3 regions of the Turicibacter sp. H121 genome follow, and region 2 is predicted to be linked to each of the others. Evidence: riboswitches for the same ligand, from Rfam matches in the RefSeq annotation. Region 2 holds a riboswitch; each other region holds the start of a gene.
The links. Region 2 has a riboswitch for S-adenosylmethionine ahead of AT726_RS09365 (methionine ABC transporter ATP-binding protein). Riboswitches for the same ligand answer to the same signal wherever they lie in the genome.
Positions count from the first base shown of each region.

Region 1 (10,935 bases), 380 kb from region 2:
GCTTCAAAACCTCTCGTATTAAGATGATGAAACTCTCTGGCTTTGATACCTATCTCGATTTAAAAAAGCAACGCTATAAATGCCGTCATTGTGATCGTACCTTTACGCTTAAAACCTCTCTTGTGGAATCTAATTGTTACCTTTCTAATCCCCTTAAACAAGCCATTTTCCTAGAGGCTAGCCATAAAAAATCCGAGTCAGATATTGCCCGTGAACTCAACGTATCCCATTCAACGGTCAATCGGATCATTCATACATCGTACGAGGAACAATCCCTTCATTTTAACTCTCTTCCAAAGGTGCTTTGTTTTGATGAGTTTAAGTCGGTCAAATCAGCGGAAGGGGCTATGTCATTCATTTTTTGTGATGCTTCTAATGGGAAGTTAATTGATATCGTTGAAGACCGTCGTCTAAGCACTTTAAAACCTTATTTCATGCGATTTTCTAAGGAGGCCCGTGAAGGTGTAACTCACGTTGTTATTGATATGTATGCTCCGTATATGACACTCATTAAAGAGGTGTTTCCCAACGCTAAAATTGTTTTAGATAAGTTCCACGTCGTTCAACTTTTATCTCGTGCCCTCAATAAAACTCGTATTCGCTTCATGAACCAAAACAAAGAATTCTACAATAAATTCAAACATTATTGGCGCCTTTTATTAAAAGCCCAAGAGGATATCCATTCTACCCACTACTTCTATTCTAACTGTTTCAAAAAGCAGATTTCTCAACAAGAAATCATCGACTTTTTACTCGCTTTAGATCCGGAATTAAAAGCCACTTATGACTTCTATCAAACCATCAAACAGGCCATCAAACTTCGCAACTTTGATGCTTTTCATCATGCCATTCAAAACCCCTCTGACTTACTTTCACCTGAAATGAAAACAGCTTTAAAAACATTAACTAACTACCAAGATTATATCAAAAATACGATTGAAACATCTTATACCAATGGAGTGCTTGAAGGGATTAATAACAAGATTAAAGTGATTAAACGCATGGCCTTTGGATACCGTAGTTTCTATCATTTCAAAGCTAGAATTTTGATTATCCATAAGTACACCTTTGAACAAAAAAATAAAAGGAATCAAACTGCTCAATGAGCAGCTTAATCCCTCACGATTACAGGTATAATATTTCTTCACCCACACCAGTTGACAAAGAGCCTAAAAAACTCGCAGATTAATATAACACATTAATCTACGAGTTTTAGTTATATACGCAGTTATATCAATTAGATACGGAAGCTTGATTTTAATGAAACAATACGATTGAATGATAACTTCCCATCTTTTGTACGCTTTGGATCAACATTAAAGTATCCGTGACGGAAGAATTGGAATTTGTCGTGTGCTTGAACATCTTTCATATTTTCTTCTACGAATCCTTGAACAACTTCTTCAGAGTTTTTATTGATACGCTCTAAGAATGGTAATCCTTCAGTTTCTTCATTTTCAATTAATAATGGTTCATATAAATGGAAATCAGCTGGAATATTATGTGTTGCATCTACCCAGTGAATTGTTCCTTTTACTTTACGCCCTGTAAATCCAGATCCCGATTTCGTTTCTGGATCATATGTTGCATGAATTTCAACGATATTTCCTTCTTCATCTTTAATGACATCAGTACATTTAATGAAGTAAGCATGTTTTAAACGAACTTCGTTTCCAGGGAATAAGCGGAAGTATTTTGGAACTGGATTTTCCATGAAATCTTCTTGCTCAATATAGATTTCACGAGAGAATGGGATTTGACGAGTTCCCATTTCTGGCACTTCTGGATTGATTTCAGCATCTAAATATTCAACTTGTCCTTCTGGATAGTTAGTAATAACTACTTTTAATGGACGTAAAACAGCCATTGTACGAGGAGCTTTTAATTTTAAATCTTCACGAATGAAGTGTTCTAACATTTGTGGATCAACTGTACTTACAGCTTTTGATAATCCAACTTCTTGGATAAAGTTTGTAATTGCTTCTGGTGTATAACCACGACGGCGTAATCCCGCTACCGTTGGCATACGTGGGTCATCCCATCCATCAACAACACCTTCATCCACTAATTGTTTTAAATAACGTTTCGACATGACTGTATTCTTCATGTTTAAGCGAGCGAATTCAATTTGGCGAGGTTTTGCTTCTGTTTCACAGTTTTCAATTACCCAATCATATAGTGGACGGTGATCTTCGTACTCTAATGAACATAATGAGTGAGTAATTCCTTCAAATGCATCTTCTAATGGATGAGCATAGTCGTACATTGGATAGATACACCATTTATCACCTGTATTATGGTGAGTTGTATGTAAAATACGATATAATGCAGGGTCACGTAAGTTCATATTAGGAGAAGCCATATCGATTTTAGCACGTAATACTTTTTCTCCATCTTTGTAAACACCTTTACGCATGTTTTCGAATAACTCTAAGTTTTCTTCAACAGAGCGATTACGATAAGGTGATTCAACACCAGGTTGAGTTAAGGTCCCGCGGTTTTCACGCATTTCCTCAGGTGTTTGATCATCAACATATGCCTTACCTTTTTTGATTAATTCAACAGCATGCTCATACATTTTCTCGAATGTATCAGATGCGAATAATAATTCGTTATATTCAACACCTAACCATTTAATATCATTGATAATCCCTTGAACAAATTCTTCATCTTCCTTAACGGGATTCGTATCGTCAAAGCGAAGGTTCATTTTTCCACCGAACTCTTTAGCTAATAAATAGTTTGTTAAAATGGCTTTCGCGTGACCAATATGTAAATAACCATTTGGTTCTGGAGGGAAGCGTGTAATAATTTCTTTGTGCTTACCACTCTCTAAGTCTTCTTTCATAATCGTCTTAATGAAGTTTGAATTTTCATTGACCATTTCCATAAAAAACACCTCGCTAAAATTCAAAACTAATGCAAATATTGCGCCTTTAATATATAAAAATCTATTTTTAGATTATATCACAAGTCTAGAATACATAGTAACATTATTCCACTATTTCCAGTGAAAAATTCGTCATTTGACCAAATCTTGAGAATAAGTCTTTAGCTAATTCCACATCCTGTAATAAACCATCCGTCCCATTAAATGATGTAATGAATAATAAAATAGTTTTCGTCTCTTCTGTAATACGAGTTCGAGGTGTATCGGATGTCGGTGTTCCAAATGGACCTACTTCGTCACAATACACTGGGATATTTTCAATATTAATATTTCCACGACCAATTCCTTCATAAGGTTCATCCTGGCCAATACGAATCAAAATATCTCCTTGAATCTTATCTTCATCTAATACAGCGACACTACGTTGCGTTCGAGCTGATAAAACATTTCCAATATCCACAGCATTATTAACAAAGTAAAGCCCATTACCTTTAATTAAACGACGAAGTAAAGCTTCTGTTGATAGACGATAACGTGACGGATCCTTCCCTAATGCTTTATATCCGGCACGAGCTGCCGCAATACGTGGTTGTTTTAACAGCGTCTCTAGCGTTAATTGTTCCATCATCTCTTTTTCTAGCTGTTCCATCTCTTGTTTTAATGACTCCTGTGTTGGTGTCACTTCTGTATCAAAAGACATGATGGCTAAACAGTAACCAGGAACTTTCTCCTTTAATTGTTTATCAAGTGTAATCTTCTTCATAAAAAACCTCCGATAATGTAACTTTAATTACCATTATACAATTTAAAAAAGATAGTTTAAAACTATCTTTTTATTCTTTTTTAAAAGATTCAGCTTCTCGATCCTGTTCTTCCTTCTTCAACTGTGCGTAAGCAATAGCCAATTCTTTTAATTTATTTTCTCTCTCTTTATCAATACAGTATTGATGAACATAAATCATCATGCCAAAAGAAATGATAATTAGAACGCTTAAGTTCACGACATCTACTAATAAATAATTCATTCGCTCAAAATAATATTGATTCGAAGATAAAACATAATAAACAATCAAACATAGTCCATACCACTTCAGCCAAGAAAATAGATGCTCTGGTGAAATCTGAGTGATACGTAGTTGATTAATAAAAAATAATAAGAGAATGGATATCGATAGCAATAAGAATAAATTAACAACCACTTTGATCACCTCAGACAACTAACAGTTACTAATAGCATTGACCATTTTTTGAGTTTTTATTCTTTCACTATAAAGTGTTCTAAATCTTCTATCGGTAAAGCTTTTGAATGGTAAAGATATAGCCTATCCTCATAAAACTCGACGTTTATTAGAGCTTAAAGTCAGTGTATAAAATATTAAAATTAACCAAGATTATCCCCATCAAACTAATCCTATTTTCTTTATTCCTGTCTAATTCCTTCGACCCAAAATGTTCATTTCATTATAACAGATCGTTTGTAAGGCTTATACAAAACCTGCTTCTACTATTTAATCTTTAAACGAATTTGATCGATCCGCTCTCCATCATCACTTAAAATCGAAATCACAACCTCTCCTTCAGCAATTCCTTGAACCGTACCACCTTGTGTAACTGTTGCCACCCCTTCATCACTACTTAACCACAAAACATTCTGATGACTTGCATCTAATGGTAAAAGTTCATAATCTAATGTAACGAATTCACCTACCTTCAATGACCTCACTTCTGTTTTAATCTGTAGCTTTTCAACTGGAATCACGACTCTAACATCAAAACCAATCTCACTATTTTTGGATGATACAATTCGAGTAATTCCCGATGAATTACCAATAAGCTTATCTTGTTTAATGACTGCTATCGACTCATCCGTGCTTTCAAATTCGAGTGTGGATAATTCTAATTGAAATCCCCCTAATAATTGAGTCAACTCTACTTCTTCTCCTACGGAAAGAGCGACATACGTCATCACCTCGTTCGGACGATTAGATGTCTCTTCATTTAATAACATAAAATCATCTCTTGAAACATAAGCCTCACTCGTCTCAAAATTATACGTTATATCAGACTCGATTACTTCTTGTTCTGAAATTGGCATATCACTTTGAATTTTGAGCTGATCCTCCATTTGAGCTAACACTAAAACAGGATAGTTACGAATGCCCGTACTTTGTTGTTGATTTGAAGTTAAATAAGCAAGATTCCCTTCTGAATCCAAATGAACAGGAATCACTTGATTATTCTGTTTAATCGCAAGTTGATAATAATTATAATCCTTACCACCTAATGCTTTATCCATACGATAGTAATGCCCCGCAATTTTTTCACCCCAGTAAGGGTCAGAGGCATATTTAACATTCATCCCACTTCCTTTATTCCCAACGTGTGGACCATAGTATCTAAAATCCGAAACAGCATCAGTATATCCCCAAGACACATAGCGTTCTGCATGATAGAATACACCGTTACGGATACTCGTAAACTGTGTGGCATTCCCATATGGATTTTGATCCGTCGCATTCATCCCAAACGTATTATTCTTCTCAATCGCAATCTTACTTCGACCATAACCACTTTCATGTAAAGCCATTGAAAACTCTAATCCCCCATTAATCCCAAATAATTCTTGGGCTTCTAAAAAGCTTTCTCCCTCATCTACTAACTGACTCTCACCTTCAGTTGGTGGATAAGTAACAGCCTTTTGTGTATAACCTAACTGATTTAAATAAGTATTCAACTCATCATACGTATAATTTGTTTTTGAACGATACGGGAGGTATTGAAAATAATTATAGAAGGGTTCACTACTATTTATTGCTCCTACCCCATCAACTGAAATCGATTGCCAATCATCATAAAAATAAATCCCATCATAACTATAATAACTTTTTCCTTCTTCCATCCACTGCGGTGCTTTACCGATAATCAAAGGTGTCTTTGCTAAAGCATCTCGAACATCTTGTGCTAAATAATGAATGAGATCTTCACCTTCTTTGGTATAGTACGAAATATTTTGAACTTGATTACTCGGAATAATACTGACCCATGTTTCAGTACTTGCCGAAGCATCATACACCGCATGACGATCAACCCAACCATCATAACCTGACATATAAATTTTAAATGCATCTTCTGTTTCATCAACTAATAATGCCTCATCAATATAACAGGCATTAATATACGTATCTAGTGTTTCAGAATTCGTTAAATTATGATTAGCTCCACAAGTCGTCGTTTTAAATTGAACAATAGTTGGGTCCATCGAAATCACAATCATGCCATCATTCAAAACGACTAAAACTCCATCATCAAACGTCAAGCCTTGAACCTTAGACTTTAATTCCTTTGCTTCTTCAAACGTTTGTAAACAAGCAACATGTTCATAACTTCCATCAGACTTTGACATCACTACTTCATAATAATAAGGATCACAATAGGCACTAACAATCTTTGTACGTGTAGTTTCTGTTGTATTACTCATATTTGTATTAATACTGTAGTAATAATACGGGTTAAATAAATCAGACAAAGATTGAATCGAAAATAACTGATCAACGACTTGTATATAATTAACTAATCCACTGGGATTATAAGATCGAAGTTTTTCAAAAGTACTCTCTACCGTGGAAAAATCCTGATAATCACCTGAACCTAAATCATCATCTGCTAATATCTTTATTTGTGCCGATAATAAGCACAACAAACACACTACTAATATACATAATCTCTTCATCCTTCTAGCTCCTATATAAAAAATTACATGAAACTCATTAAAAATCTGATTTCTTAGTATGTCTCCTAAAATAAGATTCATACTTCGTTATACAAAAAAGCTCTAGCAATCAAAAGGAAAATATTGTATAATACTTAAAATCTTAATGATGGAGGTGTGATATGAAACGAGAACATTTAAAGAAAGGATTATTTCTCTTGATTGGACTGATGACAATCTATTGTTTTATGAAGTTAATCTATAGCCTATCCGCTCAAACCGGTCGAGAGTCTGGCTCCCTCTCAAATAGTTTATATTTATTCCTCAGTCAATTTGAATTCTTAAATAACTTTTTACATCAATGGGATCAATTTGTTATTAAAGTACTTTATAAATTAAACTTAGAAGAACTTTATCCTTTTATCTTCTCTACCTATAGTAATTGGAGCTTTATCATTCGTAAATGGGCACATTTTGGGATTTATATGATACTTGGGATACTTTCAATGGGGGTCTTTACTTACGCCTTTAACTTCTATAAAGCCTTCTTAATTACATTTTATTGTGGATCACTCTTTGCCTTTACTGATGAAATCCATCAACTCTTTGTCGAGGGAAGAACAGGACAGATTAGTGATTTTGAAATTGATGTTTTAGGCCTAGTGACCGGCATGACCTTCTGTCTTTTTATCTTTGTGATTGTAAATTTGATCCAATTTATTAATAAACATCTCAGTAACAATAACTCAAAACAGCAATATTCTAAAGAGAAACCAATTATTGAACGAACCCCCTTTACATTAGACGATTAACAAACCAAACTAATAATATTAACCCTTCTAATGATATAAAAATACCCCCATAATAGAATTTAAAGTGATTCTTTATCAGAGATAGAATCACTTTTTTCATCTACTATAGAGGTGCTATCCATTTCATTTAACACCAGCTGTTCTTTCTAATTATAAGAATAGCTGATGTCTACATTTTTAAAGATAGAATTTGTACTCGTCGTTGTAAACTTCTAATATTAACACTTTTTAAAATCCCACCATCTTCACCATCTAATGTCCACTTAACATCTTGCTCACTCTCAACAGTCATACGATCCGTCTTAAATGTCACCACATATTCTGGATCATATTGAGTATTTAAAAAGTCATTTAAGATTCGATGAATATCAATCAGATTTTTTGGAGCACGAATTAACGTCACTTCAAATAAACCATCACTTAGATCAGCCTGATTTCCAAATGCATTTTTTATACCTGCGACAGAATCTGAGTTAGAAATCATTCCAAAAATATAATCCCCTTCAATCACACCATCACGGTGAGTAATCTTACACTTATACGATTGAATGGTAGGTAACTTTAATAATCCCTCAATTAAGTAAGCTAATCCGCCTAACATATTTTTTCGTGGTTGTGGAGTCTCATAAGCCACATCGGTAAAGGCTCCAAACGCAGCAACATAAGTAAAATATCGACTACCAAACTGTCCAATATCAATTGGCATCTGTTTCCCTTGAATACATAAATCTAACGCTTTAGGGATATTTTTAGGAATTCCAAGTGTAGTAGCAAAATCATTGGTCGTTCCAGTTGGAATGTACGCAATTGGTGTATTCGCATTTGCTTGGATTAACCCTGTGATGACTTCATTTAAGGTTCCATCGCCTCCACTTGCAACGACTAAATCATAATTTCTAGCCTCTTTCATTTTCTCCACTGCATCATATTTAGCTTTAGTGGGATACACGACCACCTCATATCCAGCTAAGCTCAATTGGCTAATAATCAGTAATAAATAGTCCTTTATTATCCCACGTCCTGAAGTTGGATTAATAATAAGTAATAACTTCTTACGCACAGAGGCACTTCCTTTCAAAAATTTAAACTTTAATTTTACATTATATTATATCACCTATTGTCAAAAAAATGTCGTTTATGATTGTAGAGATTCTAAGTACACAAATAAAAGCCTGATTCAAAAATTAGAACCAGGCTTTTATTTTATTAAAATTGTGATTTTAAAGCTTCAACTTTATCTAAACGTTCCCATGGTAAATCAACATCTGTACGTCCAAAGTGTCCGTAAGCAGCTGTTTGTTTATAAATCGGCTTACGTAAATCTAACATTTGGATGATTCCTGCTGGACGTAAGTCGAAGTTTTGACGAATAACTTCTACAATCTTGGCATTTGATACTTTTCCTGTTCCAAATGTATCAACCATGATTGATGTTGGCTGAGCAACACCGATGGCATATGATAATTGAATTTCAATTTTATCAGCATATCCCGCTGCAACTAAGTTTTTAGCAACATAACGAGCTGCATAAGCTGCTGAACGGTCTACTTTAGTTGCATCTTTTCCAGAGAATGCTCCACCACCATGACGTGCATATCCTCCGTATGTATCAACGATAATTTTACGTCCTGTTAATCCAGCATCTCCGTGTGGTCCACCAATGACAAAGCGTCCTGTTGGATTAACTAAGTAGCGAGTATTTTCTGTTACTAAGTTTTGTGGTAACACTGCATCAAAGACATGTTTTTTAATATCTGCTTCGATTTGTTCGTGACTTACTTCTGGTGAATGTTGTGTTGAAAGTAAAACAGTATCGATTGCAACTGGTTTTCCTGCCTCATCATATTCAACTGTTACCTGTGTTTTACCATCTGGACGTAAGTAATCTAAGGTTCCATTTTTACGAACTTCAGTTAAACGACGAGATAATTTATGTGCTAATGAGATTGGTAAAGGCATATATTCTTCAGTTTCATTTGTGGCAAAACCAAACATTAATCCTTGATCCCCTGCACCAATTGCTTCAATTTGCTCATCAGTCATAATTCCTGTACGAGCTTCTAATGCTTGATCAACCCCCATTGCAATATCTACAGATTGTTCATCAATAGCTGTTAACACAGCACAAGTATCTGCATCAAACCCATATTTCGCACGGTTATATCCAATTTCACGAATTGTTTCACGAACAACCTTTTGGATATCAACATATGAAGAAGTAGTAATTTCTCCAAATACTAAGACTAATCCTGTTGTCACAGACGTTTCACAAGCAACGCGTGCCATAGGATCTTTTGCTAAGATAGCATCTAAAATTGAATCTGAGATTTGATCTGCAATCTTATCTGGATGCCCTTCTGTTACAGATTCTGATGTAAATAATCGACGTTCTGACATACTAATGTCCTCCTTCTAATTACACTAAGAAATACTCTATATTATTAAGTTCCTGACGAGAGATAATAGCTCGGGCCGGTTAATATTTAAAAATCATTAACAAAATCAATCATTCATACCTATAATGGACAATTTAAGAAAAATAATCCACCTTTTCTAAGTAATTCTTTTTTCTTTAACAAACTAGTACATATAATCTATCGCTGGCCGCTCAGATCATGAGCATACTAGCGGATAACATGGAAAGAACAACTTATAGTTTCACCTACGGTGTACAGTTTATCTAACTTTTACTCTGTTTAAAGAGATAAGCTTACATATAGCTCATCTAATGCGGTAAAACCACAAAGGCTGGTCGGATTCACTACTGCTCATCACTCCTTAGCACTTGAGTGGATAACCCCGAAGTTGTCCCTTTAGGCTAACAAAAAAAGTCCGCTATAAGCGGACTTGAATGACTGATTCAAACCCTCTTATTGCTCGAGTTAAACTCGCTTGGGTCGGCACCTTCCTATTCAAGGAGGTTGCCGCGACTTCATAGGCCCCTATGCCTCCATCGCTCTTAATAAGAGTATATTATTATATTTATTTTTAATTTCATTATTAATTATAAGAACAAACTCGTAACTTGTCAATTATTAACGGTTATTCTTTAAAATCTAATTCAACATTTGAAATCGAATCAAAGCGAGTTCCAATTTTTTCAGTCGTAATATGAATCTCTTTGACATCTTTTGAAACTGTATCAATGTGTTTACTTAATTTATCCCAACGTTCCTTATATCGCTTAAATTCATCTCCTAATTTATTTAACTCTTGTTGAATGACTAAAGCATGACGATCGCGTTCAAGATTATTTATAATGACTTGAATCGTTGTTAAAGTCGACATTAAAGTTGTTGGAGAAACTAACCAAACTCGTCTTTGTTGAGCATATTCAATTAAATCAATATGGTAAGCATTAATCTCTGCAAAAATGGCCTCTGCTGGCAAAAATAAAATCGCCTGATCCGATGTTTCCTCCGGTGTAATATACTTCATGGCAATATCATCAATATGCTTTTTCACATCTTGTTTAAACTGCTTGGTGGCAATTTTACGTTCTACATCAGGTAAGTTACGATCCA
Region 1 is NZ_CP013476.1:1,573,727-1,584,661, reverse strand. Features, by position in the region: gene AT726_RS07645 (ISL3 family transposase) at 1-1,106, shown strand, start outside; gene AT726_RS07640 (glutamine--tRNA ligase/YqeY domain fusion protein) at 1,238-2,890, opposite strand; gene AT726_RS07635 (B3/B4 domain-containing protein) at 2,994-3,653, opposite strand; gene AT726_RS07630 (hypothetical protein) at 3,724-4,098, opposite strand; gene AT726_RS07625 (glucosaminidase domain-containing protein) at 4,395-6,620, opposite strand; gene AT726_RS07620 (VanZ family protein) at 6,782-7,411, shown strand; gene AT726_RS07615 (diacylglycerol/lipid kinase family protein) at 7,581-8,471, opposite strand; gene metK (methionine adenosyltransferase) at 8,618-9,808, opposite strand; SAM riboswitch class I at 10,279-10,380, opposite strand; gene AT726_RS07605 (DNA recombination protein RmuC) at 10,454-10,935, opposite strand, start outside.
Region 1: another riboswitch for S-adenosylmethionine. It lies ahead of metK (methionine adenosyltransferase); the one in region 2 lies ahead of AT726_RS09365 (methionine ABC transporter ATP-binding protein).

Region 2 (10,935 bases):
AATCGCATTTCTAATAATTTCTGATGCAACACAATCCGTTGTTGGAAAGATGGTTCCAATGCATCCACGTAATTGTCCGTCTTCCTTTAAGGAGACAAAGACGCCGTGACGATGAGCCACCATAATTTCTGGTAATTCTTCCTTCGCAATCATTGTCTTAGTTTGTGTGAAATAATCCTCTAAACATTTTCTAGCTAATCGGACATACGGATTACTTCCTTTCGGTAACACTTCTGTCATACCTTGCTCCCTCCGTCCAATATATTTTAGTGCTTTGGTTCCAACACCGACTTCGTTAAATTTAACCACTCCATAGCCGACACCAAATGGACTTTGATAAGCGAGCACTTCTCCTTTTATCTCTTTTCCATCTAGTGCTCCCATTAATATTTTCGTCGATCTTAAACCGCACTCTGCAGCCTCTTCAATCATTTCACAATCTAACTCAAAAATATCTAATGGTTGAGAGGATGAAAGCTTGGCTAAAAACTGACGATCAAATTGTTCTCCGTACGGAGAATAAGCATAAGGTCCACTTGTACTTAACTTATGAGATAAATCTCCACTTGCAATCAGTATCGATTTACGATTAAGGTTTTGAGCTACTTGTTGAAGAAGCATCCCAAATTTATAAAGCATTCGATCACTTAAAGGAGCATAAGTAATATGAACTAATTTATAATTTTGATAATATTTATTCACAAAATATAAAGGAACCAATGTTCCATGATCCAGTTCAAAGGGACGTCCATAGGCTCGTAATAATTCTCGATCAACAGAGACAACAGGAACTTGTTCATCTTGGGATAGTTTAAGTAAAACCTCATTAAATTCCATATCAAGCTTTACATCCACCTTTATATCAAAACATTGAAATCGTCTAAAATCACCACTAATATCCTCTCCATCGGAAATGGAAATAGCATTTGAAAACATCGGTCCATGCGGAGTTACAATGATAATTGTCTCAGGTTCTTTAGTTGCAATTTCTTGTGCAATATCATAACAAGCTAAACTTGTTTGATATAACTTTAATTCTTCTCCTTTACCTATATTGGGAACAATTATTGGAGGATGCGGCATTAAATAGTAACCTTCCAAATCTCCACCTCATTTCTTTTTTTATCTTTAGTAGTTTATATCCTTTTACTATTCATATTCTTATCTAAGCAAGATAAAGTGCACTTTTAAAAAGTATAGGATAAAAACAAATGTTTAAAATAAGAAAGTGATGCTAAAAAATTTAAAAAAATGAGGTAATTATTATGACATGGTTCGTACATGCTCTCCAATCACATCCAGAGCTTGCCTTATTTTTAACATTGGCCATTGGATATGCAGTTGGAAAAATTCAAATCGGATCATTTAAAGTCGGATCCGTCACTGGTGTACTTATTACAGGTGTTATTATTGGACAATTAAATATTACGATTGACGACACTGTTAAGTCTGTGTTTTTCCTTCTTTTCTTATTTGCATTAGGGTATAATGCCGGACCTCAATTTTTTAAAGGATTAAAAAAAGAAGGAATTCCTCAAGTAATTTTTTCTGTTATCGTCTGTGTCATTGGTTTAATTTCTACGATTATAGTCGGAAAAATTCTCGGATACAACGCTGGTCAGGCCTCTGGTTTAGCTGCAGGCGCTTTAACTCAATCAGCAGTTATTGGTGTTGCACAAGATGCTATATCAAACTTAAGTATAGCTGCTAGTGATAAAAAATCAATGATGGATTTTGTGCCCGTAGGTTATGCCGTAACATATATCTTTGGAACGATTGGTTGTGCTTTTATTTTAGCCACTGTTGGACCAAAAATACTTGGTGTTGATCTTGAAGAAGAAAGTAAAAAGCTTGACAATATCTCAAAAGATAAACTTGAAAATAGCTTAGAAAATTCACGGGCGGGTGACTTAGACTATCGTGCATATATTATTAGTGACAAATATGTTGGACAATCAGTTTCAACTATTGAAAAAAAACTGGCACGAGATAGTATTCGTTTATTCCTTGTTCGAATTAAACGCGAAAATAAAGTGTTCAAGCCAGCCGGTGATGAGGTCATTCAAAAAAATGATCATGTCGCTTTCGCCTTTAAAGAACGAGATGTTGAAAAAATTAACTTATTAGATATTGGACAAGAAATCTCAGATTATCACTTAATTAACTTCCCAACAGAATCACTAGCTGTTTACGTTAAAAGTGATAAGGTTATTGGTAAATCAATTAAAGAAATTCGTCATCATACACTTACTCGAGGAGTATTTATTTCTAAACTTCAAAGTACTGGTGAAGAAGTACCTTACCAAAATGATACAATCGTCCAAAATCATGATGTTCTTACCTTAACTGGACCGGTAGATGACGTTGAAGTACTGGCTTATCAATTAGGTCGTCCAGCGCGTAATTCTGATGAGACAGATATGATTTTTGTAGGCCTTGGGATTCTACTTGGTGGATTAATCGGGATTCCAGCTTTAATGATTGGAAAAGTAGGAATCAGTTTATCAACAAGTGGTGGGGCACTGATTATGGGATTAATCTTTGGACTACTTCACTCACGTCGTCCAACCATTGGTCGTATTCCCTCAAGTACTGCCTGGTTCTTAAGTAATGTAGGGCTAGCAGCATTCGTTGCTGTCGTTGGAATTAATGCTGGACCTGGTTTTGTTTCTGGATTAAAAACATCTGGAATTAGTTTCTTTTTAGCTGGTGTCATTGTAACTATCATTCCAACATTGGCAGGAATTTTATTAGGGAAATACGTCTTTAAGTTCAAGGCACCCATTACACTTGGTGCTACTGCAGGAGCATTAACAACAACTGCTGCTATCGGAGCTATCTGTGAAAAGGCGAAAAGTAATGCCCCTGTACTTGGATACACTGTCCCATACGCGGTTGGTAACATTTTATTAACCGTTTGGGGTTCTATCGTCATTATCTTCTTCTCCTAATTTAAAAATAGTTTGAACGTTTGAAAGGAAGTTTTATATGACAACACACGAAGAAAATAGACGTAAAAAAATTCAAGATATGATTAAGAAGGTTGAAAGCTTAAGTCCATTCGAATTAAAAGATGAACTGATTAAAATGGCTAAAAAATCAGAGCAAAAAGGCATTCGAATGATGTTAAATGCTGGACGTGGTAACCCAAACTGGACAGCCGCTACTCCTCGTCAAGCATTCTTTACTTTTGGACAATTTGCCGTAGAAGAAACCCAACGAACATGGTCTGATAAAGATTTAGCGGGAATGCCGGAGAAAGCAGGAATTTATAATCGCTTCTTAATGTATACAAAGCATAATTCTAATGCTCCTGGTGTTGAGTTATTAAAAGCTATTATTGAATATGGAATTAAGGAACATGATTTTGATCCTGATAGTTGGGTATTCGAATTAACAGATGCTATTATTGGTGACAATTATCCAGTTCCTGATCGTATGCTAATTCATACTGAAAAAGTAGTTAAGGACTATGTCATTAAAGAGATGGGAGGTGACCCTAAAACAGCAACTCATGATTTATATGCAGTTGAAGGTGGAACTGCTGCTATGTGCTATATCTTTGATTCATTAATCGCCAACCGTATTTTATCACCAGGTGATAAAATTGCTCTGTTTGTTCCAATCTTTACACCTTATGTCGAAATTGCAAACTTACCTCGCTATCATTTCGACATTGTTAAAATCTATGCTTCTGAGGTTAATGAAAATGGACGCCATACGTGGCAATATCCTAAAGAACAGCTAGATAAATTAGCAGATACTAAAATTAAATTAGCCTGCGTCGTTAATCCAAGTAATCCACCCTCAGTGGCAATCAATGAAGAGTCTATGTTCTACTTGAAACATATTGTTGAATCTAAAAATCCAGATTTAATGATTGTTACCGACGATGTTTATGGGACATTCGCAGATAAGTTTCAATCTTTAATGTGTTCAATGCCTTACAATACACTAGGCGTTTATTCTTACTCAAAATACTTTGGTGTAACAGGTTGGCGTCTTGGCGTCATTGCCTTAGCAAAAGATAATGTCTACAATCATTTAATCGAGCAATTACCCGAGGACGCAAAAGATATTTTAAGAGAACGTTATGGTGCTTTAACAACTGATCCAGATCATATTCCATTTATCGACCGTATTGTAGCAGATAGCCGTCAAGTCGCACTTAACCATACGGCCGGATTATCGACCCCACAACAAGTACAGATGGCATTTTTCTCAATCTTTGCTTTACTAGATAAAAATGATACGTATAAAAATCAAACAAAAGAAATTTGTCGTCGTCGTAAACAGTTATTACATACTTACCTTGATGAACTTACCTTAGAAGAAAATCCTTATAGTACGTCATACTATGACGAAATTGATTTACTGGTTTGGGCAAAACTTAAATATGGTGAGGAATTCGTTGAATACCTTAAAGAGGAACGAAATTCATTAGAGTTCTTATTTGAATTAGCTGATCGTTACAGTATTGTCTTATTAAATGGTAGTGGATTTGAAGGACCATCTTGGTCAATTCGTGTTTCATTAGCTAACTTAAAAGATGAAGAATATGCTGAAATCGGTAAAGCTATTAATGAATTATTCGCTAAATATGCAGAAGATTGGAACGCATTTAAATGGTAATCACTATACAGAACTGATATCTAAAGTTACTTTTATAAATCAAAGATTTTCATGATGTAACAACTTATCTCTCTCTATATATAAGTAGCCCTAAAAGAATGATATACCAAGCCTGATTCTGAAAATGTAAAATATATTTCTCTATGTATATAGATAACAATAAGAAAAAGCTGTTGATTTAAACGTCAACAGCTTTTTCTTATAGTAACTTTCCACATTTAATACATGTCGTTGCATGCCCTCCATTTTCCATTCCGCATTCCGGGCAAATGGTCGAAACAATGGTTTCTCGTTCATCATTTAATTTACTTCCACACGTTTGACAAAACGTTGATGAAATCGGCATTTCCGTTTTACACTTCTCACATCGCTTAATCCCTTTTAACTCGTTTAACATCACTTCATATCGATCAATAGTCTGTAAACATCCACCAATTCCTTGGCAAATATCCGTATATACTAACTCCGGATTATTCTTATGCATCTGATAATAAAGTTGTCCCAACTTCATATATAATTTATTTAGTTTCTTCTCTTCCTCAGAAATTTGCGAATTAATTTTTGTCATCTCAGCTAGTTCTTTCGTTTTTTTCATCGCATCTTGTCCTGTTTGAGAAACTTTCTTTCCAAGTCCTTCAAAAAATGAATTCATTTCTTCTCCTCCTATCCCAACAGCTTTGATTAAATTACTTCATTATATTCACTAATCATCACTTTATGTTTTCTTCAGCAAAATAACAATGATAAAAACAAGAAAACACATAGATTGCTCTATGCGTTTGTCTTTGACTATTCAGCTTTTAACAATGCAAACTCATCTTTAATTTCTTTTAATTTTTGAGAATCTAACAGTAACTCTAAACTAATACGTGCTAAAATTTCAGCACTATCTAAAACCGCTTGATCACCTCTTTTAGAAGCCGCCGCCTCTTTGAACTCTTTAGTATGACCAGCAACATGAGGTTCACAAATTTTAAGTGATGGATGAATCGTTGGAACCACTTGACTCACATTTCCTGCATCTGTTGAACCACGTGAAGCATTCGGATCAAGTTCCTCTACTTCTAGTCCAAGGTCAGTCACCACTTTTGTAAATAATTCATTAAACTTTGGATAAACAATTAAATCTTCCACAATATTTTGATAAGTCGTATATTTTAATTCACATCCCGTCGATAAAGCTGCTCCTTCTGCTGCTTTAATCACACGTTCAGTCACTTCTTCGCAAACTTGAATCGTATTAGCACGAATATAGAATCTTGCTTTTGTATATTCAGGAATAATATTTGGAGCATCTCCACCATGTGTAATAATTCCATGAATACGAACATCTGGTGTCACTTGCTGACGAAGTGCGTTCACTGCATTATAGAACAAAATCATCGCATCTAAGGCATTAATTCCTTTTTCAGGACATCCCGCTGCATGAGCTGGTCGTCCAAAGAATTCAAACTCAATTGGATGATTAGCAAGAGAAGGTCCAGTAATAGTCGTCTTGCTACCTGGATGAATCATCATACAAACCTCAACGTCCTTAAATAATCCTTCGCGAACAAATGATCCTTTTGCACTTCCGTTATCTCCCCCTTCTTCAGCAGGCGTTCCAAATACAACGACTTCCCCACCCGTTTCTTCAATCACTTGAGCTAATGCACAACCGGCTGCTACACTACTAGCCCCGATAATATTATGTCCGCATCCATGACCAAGTCCAGCTAAAGCATCATATTCAGCTAAAATCCCAATAATCGGACCTGGTTTAGAGGATGCTTTACGAGCCACAAATCCTGTTTCATGACCTGCCACATTCACAGTAACATCGAATCCGGCTTGGCGTAATGTCTCACTTAATAACTCACAGGCAAAATATTCTTCGTTTGCACTCTCAGGACGTTCATGAATTTGATGACTAATCTGAATAAAATCTTCTCGACGTTTATTTAAATAATCTTGTACTTTAATAATTTTTTGTTCCATGATAATCTCCCCCTATACTCTTATTCAAAAACTGGAATACTTGCCCCTTTATATTCCTCTTCAATTGCTTTTTTCGTTTCCTCTGTTTGATAAACTTCCACTAATCTTTTTAATGTTGGATTATCTTTATCCTCCGTACGAGCCGCAATAATATTATAATAATTTACAACAGACTCACTTTCTGTATTTTCAATATAGATAGAATCATTTAAAGGTGATAAGTTAGCTTGTACGGCAACTCCATTATTAATAACTGCAATTTCTGCATCAGCTAATGAAAGTGGTAATTGTTGTGCGACTAATTCAACAACTTCAAGATTCTTAGGATTTTCAACAATATCCTTTACAGTTGGTGTAATTCCAACTTCATCCGCTAATTTAATTAAACCCGCATCTTGTAATAATAATAAGGCGCGTCCTCCATTTGATGCATCATTTGGAATTAAAACAGTTGAATCATCTGGTAACTCATTTAAGTCAGAAATTTTTGATGAATAGATTCCCATTGGAGCTAAAACCGTATAGCCAATTGATGTTAAATCTAAATTATGATCGTTAATAAATTGTTCGAAAAACGCAATAGTTTGGAAAGAGTTTGCATCAATTTCGCCATCAGCTAATGCTTGATTCGGTAAATTATAATCACTAAATGTTACAAATTGTAAATCAATCCCTTCATCTGCTAAACGTGATTGAACACTTTTCCAAATCTGATTGACTTCTCCATTAATCCCTAATTTGATGACTTTGTCAGTATCTCCTGATTGTCCACCACACGCTACTAATAAAATTCCTAAACAAATCGTTGTTACAATACTTAATAATTTCTTTTTCATTTCTATCTCTCCCTTTGATTTTTTTCTTTGTTCATTAATGACTGAACTTTCGTTCAAGTACTTCCCCAACACTTTGAACGATTGAAACTAAAATGATAATAATAATGACCGTTACTACCATAATATCTCCCTTATAGTACTGATACCCATAACGAATAGCGAAGTCTCCTAAACCTCCACCACCGACATTTCCAGCAATGGCCGAAAATCCAATTAAGCTAACCGTCGTAATCGTTAGTCCATAAATAATTCCACCTAGCCCTTCTCGAAGTAGGACACGATAAATAATTTCAAATGGCGTTGATCCCATTGCCTTTGCAGCTTCAATCACACCAGGATCCACATTTAATAAGGCTGATTCTACTTGTCTAGCAACAAATGGCGCAGTTCCTACCACTAAAGGAACGATTGCCCCTTTTAATCCAATCGATGTTCCGACAATTGCTCGAGTTAATGGCATAATAAATGCTAATAAAATAATAAATGGAATCGAGCGAAAAACATTAATGAACTTCCCCACTATCAGATTAACTGCTTTTTGTTCTAACAAATGTCCCGGTCTTGTCACGACTAAAACAACTCCAATGGGTAAACCAATTAACACAGCAAACAATCCCGAGATGACCACCATCAATAATGTATCCCATAGCGCTTGAATTAACTCTGGAAAATACGCTACGACATTCGGACAAATTTGATTAAGCAACTGATTCATTCTTTAACACCTCCACCTGAATATCTGAGTTTTCTAAATAGTTAATCGCACTAAAGATTTCTTCTTTGTTACCATGGAAGCTAACAATCAAATGACCAATCGGGGTCTTTTGAATAATCTCAATGCTTCCAAATAAAATACTTGCCTCTACATTAAATTGCTTTGATAACTTCGAAATAAAGGCATGTCCTGTTTGCTGACCAACAAATGAGATTTTAACTAGCTTCTCTAAGTGACTCAGTTCTTCTAGTGGTGCTCTTTCTGCTAATAACTCAAAGATTTTCTCATCTTGGAATAATGAGGACACAAAATCTTTTGTAATCTCTGATTGTGGATTTGAAAAGACACTAACAATATTTCCTTGTTCAATAATACGGCCCTTCTCCATGACCGCAACTTTATGACAAATCTCTTTAACCACTTCCATTTGATGCGTAATTAACACAATCGTTAATCCTAACTCTTTATTAATTTCTTTAAGAAGTTTTAAAATCGACTTTGTCGTCTGTGGATCAAGTGCAGATGTTGCCTCGTCGCATAATAGAACTTGAGGGTCATTAGCCAATGCTCGTGCAATGGCCACACGTTGCTTTTGTCCCCCACTTAATTGGGAAGGATACACATCTGCTTTATCCTCTAGACCCACTAAATTCAAAAGACGTAGTACTTTTTCCTTCTTTTCTTCTTTACTAATTTTTTGACCTTTTAACGGATAAGCAACGTTATCAAAAACAGTTCGTGTCTTTAATAAATTGAAGTGCTGAAAAATCATCCCAATTTTGTGACGAGCTAATCTTAATTCTTTGGGCGATAATTGATTTAGCACTTGACGATTAACAATCACTTCCCCTTCAGTTGGAACTTCTAAAAAATTTAAACATCGAATTAAAGTACTCTTGCCTGCACCACTATATCCAATAATCCCAAAAATTTCACCAGCTTCTACTGTCAAATTAACCTCTTTAACCGCTTCAACAATCTTCCCCTTTAGCGAAAAAGTTTTACTCACATTCTTCAGTTCAATCATATTGACTCTCCTTTCTTGCTGTTTCCAAAATAAAAACGGACTCCTTATGCTGATGAAAGAAGTCCGTTCAAATCTAAATAAATTCTCACTCACTCCCTCATCTTTCAGAATAGCTCTGTCGGATTTAGCACCTTTGTACATTGTACTGGTTGCTGAAGCTTCATCGGGCCTGTCCCTCCACTTCTCTCGATAAGGATTATTATTCAATTAAAAAAACTAAGGATTCCTTCTGAGAAATCAGAAGAACACCTTAGTTTAAAATCAGCATACTAACCTGTTCTCCTCATCTTTCAGAATAGCTCTGTCGGATTTAGCACCACTGTACATCTGTACTGGTTGCTGAAGCTTCATCGGGCCTGTCCCTCCACTTCTCTTTATAAGGAATCACGATTCAATTGGAATTATTTAACTTATGGATACTATAACATCTATTTTTCTATTTGTAAATCTTTTCTTACATAATTTGTATTTTTTATGAAAAATATTAATTAATAATGAAATTTTTTCTTCAACTCATGAATCATCTGACGATCCGCAAAGAAGAATAAACCGACACAAGTAATGATCGTATAATAACTTCCAATAATAGCAATTTGACGGAAGATAATGACTTGGAAATAAATCATCGCTAAAATCACAATTCCCATCAATCCAAACATTAATTGATAAATAACTAAATCCGTAAATCGCTTTGGATTAAGAAGAATCATGACAGTAATTATAGTTGTTCCAGCCATTAACCCCAGCGGGAAAATAATCTCTAAAGACCACCCACTATATCCCAAAAAATAATCAATAATGATTGATAAAGCCGATATTCCAATAACCTGTGTTAAAATATTTGGACCAATATTTCTTTTCACACGTGATCCTAAAATAGCACTAATAGTTAAGTAAAGTGTTGCAGCTGTAATAATGAATACCCAATTCCATTGAAAATCTTGAAAAATCCCACTGATAAATGAGAAGGAGATAATCATCATGGCTAAAAAAATAATGGATTTTCGAATAGAAAAACGGCGTTTTTTTGCAAATTGCTCTGGATAATCTCGTTCAATTTCAAATTCAACCGACTCCAGTAATTGCCCACAAAGTGGACAGTTATTCAATTGATTTTGTACTTTCATCTGACATTTAGAACAATATTTCATGATTAAATTCCTCATTACAAGAGATTGTTATATCAATCCCGTATTTTTTTAAAAATCTGAAAAAGTATCTTTGAATATCTGTTTCCTCTAAAGAGGAAGTAAATGTTAAAACAAATTGATCATTACAAGAAATAACACCACAACGAATCGGTTGATGAGGGGTCACAGGAATCATCATTCGCATTTCCTCAACATATGGAGCTAATGATTCAGGTAACACGACACGCCCTAAATTTGATAACGTTGTTGTAACCCCTTTGTCCGCTTCATGGTAAATATGACGCATGACCATGTTCTTAATTCCTAGTGGTACGAAACGAATCATCATGTTTTTTTGAGCACTGACATTATCATTAATTTTTTGATTCACAACTTCTGGCTTTTTACCCTCATTCAATTGGTTTGAAACGTCTTTTAATAAGTCATCAAAGCTTAAGTTAGGACCTGGCGTAACCGTCACATTAACATTTGAAAAAAAATTTCTTAACGTATGTGAACCAAATCGCCCTCTTAAATCAATAGGAACCGTGACAATAATAGGATGAAAATCCTGATTAAATTTATAATTTTGTTCATAGATCGCATAAATCAAAATTG
Region 2 is NZ_CP013476.1:1,950,753-1,961,687, reverse strand. Features, by position in the region: gene amrA (AmmeMemoRadiSam system protein A) at 1-1,101, opposite strand, end outside; gene aspT (aspartate-alanine antiporter) at 1,266-2,951, shown strand; gene aspD (aspartate 4-decarboxylase) at 2,989-4,632, shown strand; gene AT726_RS09385 (zinc ribbon domain-containing protein) at 4,832-5,284, opposite strand; gene AT726_RS09380 (M20 family metallopeptidase) at 5,422-6,609, opposite strand; gene AT726_RS09375 (MetQ/NlpA family ABC transporter substrate-binding protein) at 6,630-7,445, opposite strand; gene AT726_RS09370 (methionine ABC transporter permease) at 7,480-8,160, opposite strand; gene AT726_RS09365 (methionine ABC transporter ATP-binding protein) at 8,144-9,187, opposite strand; SAM riboswitch class I at 9,282-9,383, opposite strand; SAM riboswitch class I at 9,468-9,570, opposite strand; gene AT726_RS09360 (DUF6320 domain-containing protein) at 9,676-10,338, opposite strand; gene AT726_RS09355 (hypothetical protein) at 10,322-10,935, opposite strand, start outside.

Region 3 (10,935 bases), 780 kb from region 2:
GTCTTTGTGCCTTCTGTTAAGGTGAAGAACACGATAAAAAATAAATACATATATTTAAGAAACATTGCTTGCTTCAAATAAAAAGAAAATGGAATTTTACTTAAATATAAGAACATGAATATTAAACAAGCGGCAAGTAAAAGTTGTATCCATCTTGAAATACAAATCATCATGATGATATTAAGAACCATCATTAATAATTTAGCACGTGAATCAAGTGAATGATAAAATGATGGAACACTAATATATCTTCCAAGCCATAACTTTTTCATACAATTCTCCTCATTAGTTATTTAATTTATAGTGATTTCGAAATAATTGAAATTCATTTAAACGAGACATAACTAATTTTGCAACTAATCCAATAACAACTCCCGTTAAAAGTCCTATTGGAAGTAAAAACATCATGTAATATGCAATGGCCTTAGTTTTAATTAAAATCATAGCTACTATAATTTGACCAATATTATGCATGACCCCACCAATCATACTAATCCCAATTAAACTAATCTTCTCTTTTAATACTTTAAAGGCTGATACCATGCAAATATAACTCAATAAAGCACCTACAAAACCATAAGCAAACATAGAAAATGTTCCAAGCAATAACGTTGTTAAAAATGTTTTTAACATAATAACAAAAAACATATCTTTAACATCTAAATAATACAACCCAATCACAATCATAATATTAGCTAATCCTAGTTTCATTCCTGGAATCGGTAATTTAATAGGGATCATCGATTCAATAATTCCTAATACAATGGCTAATGCCCCAATCAAAATAACTAACATCATTTTTTCTAAGTTTTCACGATTTTTTTTTTGATTCAACGTCTAAAACCTCCCACCTAACATTAAAATCTATTATATCATGAGGAGCAAATCAAAAAACACCTTTTCTCGACAGAATGTTAGCACTTTAAAACTCTGTTAATATTTGATAAAATTATGTCATTCAAGAGTTAAGAACGATTTCAATAACTGATAGGAGGAACTCTAATGAAACAATGTATCTTCTGTAAAATTATTAATAAAGAAATTCCAGGACATATTTTATTTGAAAATGAGCATGTGTTAGCCTTCTTAGATATCTCTCAAACAACAAAAGGTCATACATTAGTTATCCCTAAAAACCATGTGGAAGATGTTTTTTCAATGACTGAAGAAGATATGGCACATGTTTTCTCAGTTGTTCCAAAGATTGCAAATGCATTAAAAACAACCTTTAATGCGGATGGAATGAACATTGTCAACAACAATAAACCTGTAGCGGGACAAACGGTCTTCCATTATCACGTTCACTTAATTCCTCGCTATACGTTTGAAGATTCATTTGATGTCAAATATACAAATAACATGTCTAATTATACACCAGAGACATTAGCGGCATTAAAAGAAGAAATCTTAACAAACTTATAAGAATTCTAACATTTGTATATTTATTCTAATCCTTGGAATACTAATGATATTCTCATTAGAAACGGGGGATTAGGTGATGATTAAACAAGTCATAAGTGAAATCAAACAACAACTTCAATGTGCAAATATCATCGATTGTCAAATTAACGAATATCAATTACAAAAACTTTATGATGGAATGATTGATCAATCCATGCATCCTGAAGATTACTTCCCTTATTTTGTCTCATATGGGCTTTTACTACTCCATTTAGATACCCATAATCAATTATTAGATTCATCAAATGAAGAACAATGTAGAAATATTATTTTATACGGTGATTTATTTTATAGTCTTTATTATGAATACTCGATTAAACATACCTTTTCACTGATTAAACATAATATGGCTCGCGTTCTCGAATCAATTGAAATTCAATCTATTCATCATCAAAATTCATCCGTTTATTTATTAAACACATGGATTAAAATCATGAAACAGGAGGGGTTGAATGATGGGTTACTTATCTAAGTTTGGATATGATGAGGTCTATTTTAATAAAATTCTCCTTCAAAATATCGAGAATGATGCCTTATTAAAACAGGATGACGCATTAAAAAAGGCGCTTTGCGAATTAGTTAGTCAGGGTGGAAAAAGAATTCGCCCTCTCTTTTTATTAATGGCAACTGATTTAGGAAGTTATCCTAAGAAAGAAGACTGCTATTTAGCAGCCGTTGCGATTGAGTTACTTCATCTTTCTTCACTGATTCATGATGATATTATTGATCATTCTCCAATGAGACATAATGTACTTACCCTTCATGAACGCTATGGAGCTAAAATAGCACTTAAACTAGGAAATTATACCTTAAATAAAAGTCTTGAACTTTTTTCTCACTTTGATGATCCAAGGCTTCATTTACAATTAGCACATACCATGAAGCAACTATGTTTAGGAGAGCTCAAACAAAAAGAGGACCTTTTTAACTTTAATCTTCAACTCGAAGATTATATTGAAAAAAGTCATCAAAAGACAGGGACTTTAATTTCTGTGAGTCTTGTCATCGGGGGACTAATTGCTCATTTATCAAATGATGAACTTGATGAACTATCAACACTTGGTCATTCAATTGGAATTGCTTATCAATTAAAAGATGATATTTCAGATTTTACAAGCCTCTCTTCAAGTCTTGGGAAACCCGTTGGTAATGATTTAAGACAAGGCATTATTACACTTCCAACGATTTTTGCTCTCGAGGATGATTTAATCAAAGAAGAGTTGATGTCATTACACTTGAACAAAGAATCATCTACCTTTGATTCACTTTGCAAACGAATTAATTCCGGACATTATATTCAACAATCAGAGGACGTTTGCCAATCTTATATTAATAACACATTGGCAATTATGAATAAACTTCCCAATTTGAAACCTAAGATGTCGCATTTAATTGACCTACTATTTAATTAACCGAAAGGGAGAGTTATATGAGTTATAAAATGATCGTTTTAGATTTAGATGGAACATTAATGTCATCTAAAAATGAAATCTTACCAAAAACAAAAGAGGCGTTATTTAAAGCCCAAGAACAAGGTGTTATGATTGTATTAGCATCTGGTCGTCCAACTTATGGAATGGTGAAAGCTGCTAAAGAATTACGATTAGATGAATATCCAGGTTATATCTTATCTTATAATGGTGGACGCATCATTTCAGTTCAAACAAATGAAATGATTTATGATGATTCCTTAACACCTGAGATTTGTCATGAATTATATGATTTATCTCGTGAAATGAACGTTAATATCATGGCTTACGAAGATGAGGCTATTATAACAGCTGATGATGATCAATACATCCAAAAAGAAGCCCATATCAACGGAATGCCAATCAATCGCGTTGAAAACTTTAAAGACTCAGTCACTTTCAACTCAGTCAAATGTTTATGCACAGCAGAACCTGAGTATTTAGCTCAAGTTGAAATTAAAATGAAAGAACGTTTAGGAAATCGTTTAAGTATTACTCGTTCTCTTCCATTCTTCTTAGAGTTCATGCCTCAAAATATCAATAAAGCTTATTCATTACAAAAATTATTAGAGCATGTTGGATTAGATAAATCTCAATTAATCGCTTGTGGTGATGGATACAACGATTTACCAATGATTGAATTTGCAGGTCTTGGAGTCGCAATGGGAAATGCAGTTGATGAAGTTAAAGCCGCTGCTAACTATGTTACTGCTACAAATGATGAAGATGGAATTGCTCAAGTAATCGAAAAATTTATTCTTAATAACTAAAAAAGATAATCTTCGGATTATCTTTTTTAGTTATTTTCTTCCTACTTAATTATCAAAAAATGAATCTCTTTTTTATGCCAAAACCTCTTCTTTTTCTCACCTTGAAAAATAATTGAAAGATGCTAAAATAACCGTGTAATTATTGTTTAGGGGGGAATTTCATGAATAACTTAAAAGGATCAAAAACAGAAGAGAATTTATTAACTGCTTTTGCAGGAGAATCAATGGCGCGTAATAAATATACGTTCTATGCCTCTCAAGCTAAAAAAGAAGGATACGAGCAAATCGCTAATATCTTCTTAGAAACAGCTAACAATGAAAAAGAACACGCAAAATTGTGGTACAAATTACTTCATGATGGACAAGTCGCTGATACAATGACAAATTTAAAAAATGCTGCCGCTGGTGAACACGATGAGTGGACAGATATGTATGCTCGTTTTGCGCAAGTTGCTCGCGAAGAAGGGTTCAATCGTATCGCTGTGTTATTTGAAATGGTTGGAAAAATCGAAAAACACCATGAAGAACGTTATTTAAAATTAGTGCAAAATATTGAAGAAGGTCAAGTATTTGAACGCGAAGAAGAAGTTGCTTGGATTTGCTTAAATTGTGGACATATCCATTATGGAAAAAAAGCTCCTAAAGCATGTCCGGTATGCGCTCACCCAAAAGCTTATTTTGAGTTAAACTCAGAGAACTATTAATGAATCGTCTTAAGCTATCTCCACTATGGAGATAGCTTTTTATATGGTTTCTATGATTCGAACTTAAAACGGTCATAAACCAATGCTATAATTTACTCCTATATGAAATATATGGAGGGAATCTCATGAGTAACTTAAAAGGTACTAAAACAGAACAAAACTTAATGCATGCATTCGCTGGCGAGTCAATGGCTCGTAACAAATATACTTATTATGCAGCTAAAGCTAAGGAAGAAGGATATGAACAAATCGCAAACATCTTCTTAGAAACAGCTCGTAATGAAATGGAACATGCAAAATTATGGTTCAAATTATTACATGAAGGTGAAATTGCAGATACAATGACAAACTTAAAAGATGCTGCTGCTGGTGAAAATGATGAGTGGACAGATATGTATGCAACATTCGCTCAAACTGCTCGCGAAGAAGGATTCAACCGTGTAGCTGCTTTATTCGATATGGTGGGAAAAATTGAAAAACACCATGAAGAGCGTTATTTACAATTATTAAAAAATATTGAAGAAGGTCAAGTATTCGAACGTGAAGAAGAAGTTGCTTGGGTATGTCAAGAATGTGGACACATTCATTTCAGGAAAAAGGCGCCGAAAGTATGTCCAGTTTGCTCATACGATCAAGCACACTTCGAAATCCGTTCAGAAAACTACTAATCTCTTAAAGAGCCGAAAGGCTCTTTTTATTATGGGAAAATAAAAATGTGGATAACTCCAAATGAAGTTATCCACAACTCAGTCTTTTTTATAATCGGATCTATATTAAACTCGAATATAGGTTATCAATAGAAACGGTAAAGTTTTTTAACGTCATAAAAATTTTACTGCTTCTTCTCTATTCATACTATTATTGCCTACAAAAAAACTAGCCTCCAAAAAGGGAAGCTAGTTTTAAAAGATTAGATAGCTTTACCAAGAATCTCTTCTGCATGTTTAACAAGTTCGTCACTTGGTGGGAGTTGTCCATCTAACGGATAATCATATCCGAGTTGTTTCCACTTGTATTCACCCATACTGTGATATGGTAAAACTTCAATTTTTTTAACGGTTTTCAGAGTTTTGATGTATTCGGCAGTTTTTTGTAAATCATCTTCGTCATCTGTTAATCCTGGTACAAGAACTCGGCGGATCCACATTGGAATGCCTGCATCAGAGACTAGATGACCAAATTCTAATATGTGTGCGTTGTCTTTTCCTGTTAATTGTTTATGCTTTTGTGCATCAAACATTTTAATATCAAGCATTAGCATGTCAGTAACAGCTAATAACTCTTTTAATTGTTGTTTACGTTCCTCAGTATTGAACTTTAAATCACCTGAAGTATCAATGTTAGTATGAATGCCATGTTTTTTACACTCTTTAAATAATTCAGTCACGAATTCCATCTGTAATAAAGGTTCTCCACCACTTACCGTGATCCCTCCACCTGAGGCATCGAAAAACTCTTTATACTTCACTAATTCTGACACAATTTCAGAAACTTCCGTTACTTTTCCTTCTTTCATTTTCCACGAATCAGGATTGTGGCAATATGCGCATCGGAGTCCGCACCCTTGGACAAAGACAATAAATCTAAGTCCTGGGCCATCAACTGTTCCGAAAGATTCTACTGAGTGTACATATCCATTCATACTAATCACCTTATCTTCTCTTATTCACAAATTACATTTTTTCGTGCATTGTACGGTTGATTACATCTAATTGTTGAGCACGTGTTAACTTAATGAAGTTTACAGCGTATCCTGATACACGAATTGTTAATTGTGGGTATTTCTCTGGGTGTTCCATTGCATCTAATAAAGTATCACGGTTAAATACGTTGATATTTAAATGGTGACCTTTTTTAGCAACATAAGCATCCATGATTGCTACTAAGTTTTTGTTACGTTCTTCATCTGTACGTCCTAATGATTTAGGTACTAATGAGAATGTATTTGAGATACCATCTTGTGCAGATTCAAATGGTAACTTCGCTACTGATGACATTGAAGCGATTGCTCCGTGAGAGTCACGTCCGTGCATTGGGTTTGCACCTGGTGCAAATGGTTCACCTTCTTTACGACCACATGGAGTTGTTCCTGTTTTCTTACCATATACAACGTTTGATGTGATAGTTAAGATAGATTGAGTTTGTAATTTTGCACGATATGGTTTATGTTTACGGATTTTTGTCATGAATGATGACATAACGTCTACTGCGATTTGGTCTACGCGATCATCATTATTTCCGTATTTAGGGAAGTCTCCTTCAACTTCGAAGTCAACTGCAATACCGAATTCATCACGGATTGGTTTAACTTTTGCATATTTGATAGCTGATAATGAGTCAGCTACTACTGATAATCCAGCGATACCTGTTGCTGAAACGCGTTCTGCATCTGTATCGTGTAATGCCATTTCAATACGCTCATAGCTATATTTGTCATGCATATAGTGGATGATATTTAATGTATTAACATATAAATCTGCTAACCATTCCATTACTTCATCGTAACGTTCCATTACTTTGTTGTAATCTAATACTTCATCAGTAATTGGTGCCCAGTGTGGTCCAACTTGTACTTTAGATTTTTCATCACGACCACCGTTGATTGCATATAATAATGCTTTCGCTAAGTTAGCACGTGCACCAAAGAATTGTAATTGTTTACCAACTTTCATTGGTGATACACAACATGCGATAGCATAGTCATCACCGTAGATTGGACGCATGATGTCATCATTTTCATATTGGATTGCTGAAGTTTTGATTGACATTTTTGCACAGTATTCTTTGAAACCTTGAGGTAATTTTGTTGACCATAATACTGTTAAGTTTGGTTCTGGTGCTGGTCCTAAGTTATCTAATGTGTGTAATACACGGAATGAGTTTTTAGTTACTAATGGGAATCCATCAGTTGACATACCAGCGATTGACTCAGTTACCCAAGTTGGATCTCCTGAGAATAATTCATTGTAATCTGGAGTACGAGAGAATTTAACTAAACGTAATTTCATTACGAAGTGGTCCATAATCTCTTGTGCTTCTTCTTCAGTAATTACACCATTTTGTAAGTCACGCTCAATATAGATATCTAAGAATGTAGAAGTACGTCCTAAAGACATCGCAGCACCATTTTGTTCTTTAATTGCAGCTAAGTATCCGAAGTATAACCATTGAACTGCTTCTTTAGCAGTTGTTGCTGGTTTAGAGATATCGAAACCATGTTTTGCTGCCATTTGTTTTAATTCATTTAAAGCACGATATTGTTCAGAAATTTCTTCGCGTAAACGAATAGTTTCTTCATCCATGACACGTGAAGTGTTGTTATGGTCTTTTAATTTTTCAGCCATTAAACGATCTACCCCGTATAAAGCGACACGACGGTAGTCTCCGATAATACGTCCACGTCCGTAAGCATCTGGTAATCCTGTGATAACACCTGATTTACGAGCTGCACGAATTTCTGGAGTGTAAGCATCGAATACACCTTGGTTATGTGTTTTACGGTATTCAGTGAAGATATGAGATACTTCTGGATCTACATGGAATCCATAAGATTCAGCAGCTTTTTCAGCCATACGAATTCCACCGAATGGTTGTAATGAACGTTTGAATGGTTTGTCAGTTTGGAAACCAACGATTTTTTCTAAATCTTTATTTAAATATCCTGGTTCATGAGAAGTAATTGTAGATACGATTTTTGTATCTAAGTCTAAAACTCCGCCAGCTTCACGCTCAGCTTTAGTTAACTCCATTACTTGGTCCCATAATTTTGTTGTTGCTTCAGTTGGTCCTGCTAAGAAAGAGTCATCCCCTTCATAAACAGTGATGTTTTGATTGATAAAGTCACGCACATCAATTTTTTCTTGCCATTCTGTACCTTTAAAGCCTTGCCAAGCTTCCATGATAGTTCCTCCTTATAGTTCTCTTAAGAACCTCTCTCTGAAATTTCAAATCTTATTGTTACCATAATTTTACAATAAGATTCTTCCCTTTGTAAAGGGGTTACACTATACGAACATAATATTTAATAACTCCCCTTAAACATTATAACGTATATATCTTTTACAGTTATTATTATATTTCCAACACTGGAAAAAATCAACTTATATACATTAATTTTTTTTAAATATTTTTATTTTTTTCTAATATAAGGGGTTACGCTTACAATCTTATGGATAATTTACCAATATAATATAGAAAATAAAGATAAAATCATAATTTTGATATTAAAAAAAGATATCTCTTTCCTAATAAAATAAAGCGTATCTGCTACTGATTGTAATCAAAAAAATAAGGCGTTAACTCCAAGTAAAATAATCATAACTCCTCCAAAGATGTTTGCTTTATTTCCTATCATATGCCCTAATGTTTTTCCAAAGGTTGATCCTATATAGGAAAATAAAAATGCAATAGTTGCTATGAGAATAGTAGCCAAAATTAATTGCTCGTAAATTAACCCGTAAGTAATTCCGGCTGCTAAAGCATCAATACTTGTCGCTATCCCAAACATCGCAAGTAACTTTAAGGATAAACCCTTTTTTTTATTGAAGCCCATCTCATGAGATTCAATATATTCTTCTTTCGAACTTTCAAAAGCTTCTTTTAACATTCTGACACCTAATATAATTAAAATCACACCAGCGATTAAATGATTATATGTCGTGATTTCTCCACTAACAAACTTTAATGAAACAATTCCAATGACAAATAACAGACCTTGAAAAAAGCCAAAACTAATGGATACTTTAAGACGATCTCTCACTGTATGGGCTAATCCATCCATTCCTAATGTAATAGCGACCGCAAATGCATCCATAGCTAATGCAACTGACATTATCATGATAACTACTAAATATTCTTTCAACGATTCTCACCCCAACTTTAGTTTCCTTGTATCTTTACATCTTATCTAAATCACTACAAATATATGATTAAAATTTTTCTATCTCGTATTATCCTTATATAAGATTTAATAACTTCGCTTCATTTATGGTAAAAAATGATTGACTTTCCACAAATAGGATTTATAATAGTTATTAAGATTTACAATTTTATACAACTTAACAAACTCTTATCACGAGAGGCGGAGGGACAGGCCCAATGATGCCCGGCAACCAATCAGTCATGATACGGTGCCAATTCCTGCAGACATTGTCTGAAAGATAAGGGAAAGTGTGATCTACATATAAATTATGTAATACACCTTTCTGCTTATCGAAGTAGAAAGGTTTTTTTATTTCATAAATAAGAAAATTGTAGCATCTGATTAAGAGAACGAAAGGGGAGAATTTCATGATTGTTCTTGATCAAATAAAAAAAATATTTAATACGAATTCTGGACGTGTCACTGCTGTAGATTCAGTTAACTTGTCTATCCAAAAAGGGGAAATATTCGGAATTATCGGTTACAGTGGGGCTGGAAAAAGTACACTAATTCGAATGTTAAACTTACTGGAACGTCCAACTGAAGGGACAGTTACCATTGATGGGAAAGATTTAACTCAAATCTCCTCTAAAGAGCTTCGATTGGCTCGACAACAAATTGGAATGGTCTTTCAACACTTTAATTTACTCTGGTCACGTACGGTATTTGAAAATATCGCCTTCTCACTTGAGATTGCAGGAGTAAACAAAGACGAAATCAAGCCACGAGTTTTAGAGCTTATTCAATTAGTTGGTTTAAGTGGAAAAGAAGACAATTATCCCTCTCAATTGAGTGGTGGACAAAAACAACGCGTTGGGATTGCACGTGCATTGGCTAACAATCCTAAAGTTCTACTTTGTGATGAAGCCACTTCAGCCCTTGATCCGCAAACAACAGATGAAATTTTAGATTTACTTGTTCAAATTAATAAAAAATATAACTTAACTATTGTTCTAATCACACATGAAATGCGTGTGATTCAAAAAATTTGTCATCATGTGGCGATTATGGAAAGTGGGCGTATCGTTGAACAAGGAGATGTCTTAACGGTTTTCTCTAATCCTCAGCATCCAGTTACTGAACGTTTCGTTAAACAAGTAGCGAGTGAAGATGACTCAATTGAGACGGTCGAACATCTAATTAAAAAGTTCCCTAAAGGAAAAATTGTTCTTCTGAAATATCTAAAAGAAAAAGCAGAACAACCTTTCATCACAAACGTTATTCGTAACTACCAAGTGGACATTAATATTATTCAAGGAAAGGTCGTACAAACTCAAGAGGGTGGCTACGGTTCTCTTTATGTTCAACTTACGGGTCTAGAAATCATTCCAGCTCTTAATTATTTAAAAGAAGTTGGGGTAGAAGTTGAGGTGATTTCATAATGTTTTTATTATTACTACCAAATGTCAAATGGGATAAAATGTTCTCGGCAACGCTTGAAACATTATATATGACTGCTATCGCAGGTATCTTCGTCTTTATTTTAGGATTAATTATCGGGTTAGTCTTATTTTTAACAGCACCGAATCAACTCTTAGAAAATAAATGGATTAATCGTGTTTTATCAGCATTTGTTAACATTTTTCGTTCAATTCCATTTGTCATTTTAA
Region 3 is NZ_CP013476.1:1,166,177-1,177,111, forward strand. Features, by position in the region: gene AT726_RS05670 (energy-coupling factor transporter transmembrane component T family protein) at 1-272, opposite strand, end outside; gene AT726_RS05675 (Gx transporter family protein) at 286-834, opposite strand; gene AT726_RS05680 (HIT family protein) at 1,003-1,422, shown strand; gene AT726_RS05685 (hypothetical protein) at 1,499-1,933, shown strand; gene AT726_RS05690 (polyprenyl synthetase family protein) at 1,914-2,873, shown strand; gene AT726_RS05695 (Cof-type HAD-IIB family hydrolase) at 2,891-3,700, shown strand; gene rbr (rubrerythrin) at 3,862-4,404, shown strand; gene rbr (rubrerythrin) at 4,530-5,072, shown strand; gene pflA (pyruvate formate-lyase-activating protein) at 5,315-6,046, opposite strand; gene pflB (formate C-acetyltransferase) at 6,078-8,303, opposite strand; gene AT726_RS05720 (manganese efflux pump MntP) at 8,684-9,265, opposite strand; SAM riboswitch class I at 9,470-9,570, shown strand; gene AT726_RS05725 (methionine ABC transporter ATP-binding protein) at 9,694-10,707, shown strand; gene AT726_RS05730 (methionine ABC transporter permease) at 10,707-10,935, shown strand, end outside.
Region 3: another riboswitch for S-adenosylmethionine. It lies ahead of AT726_RS05725 (methionine ABC transporter ATP-binding protein); the one in region 2 lies ahead of AT726_RS09365 (methionine ABC transporter ATP-binding protein).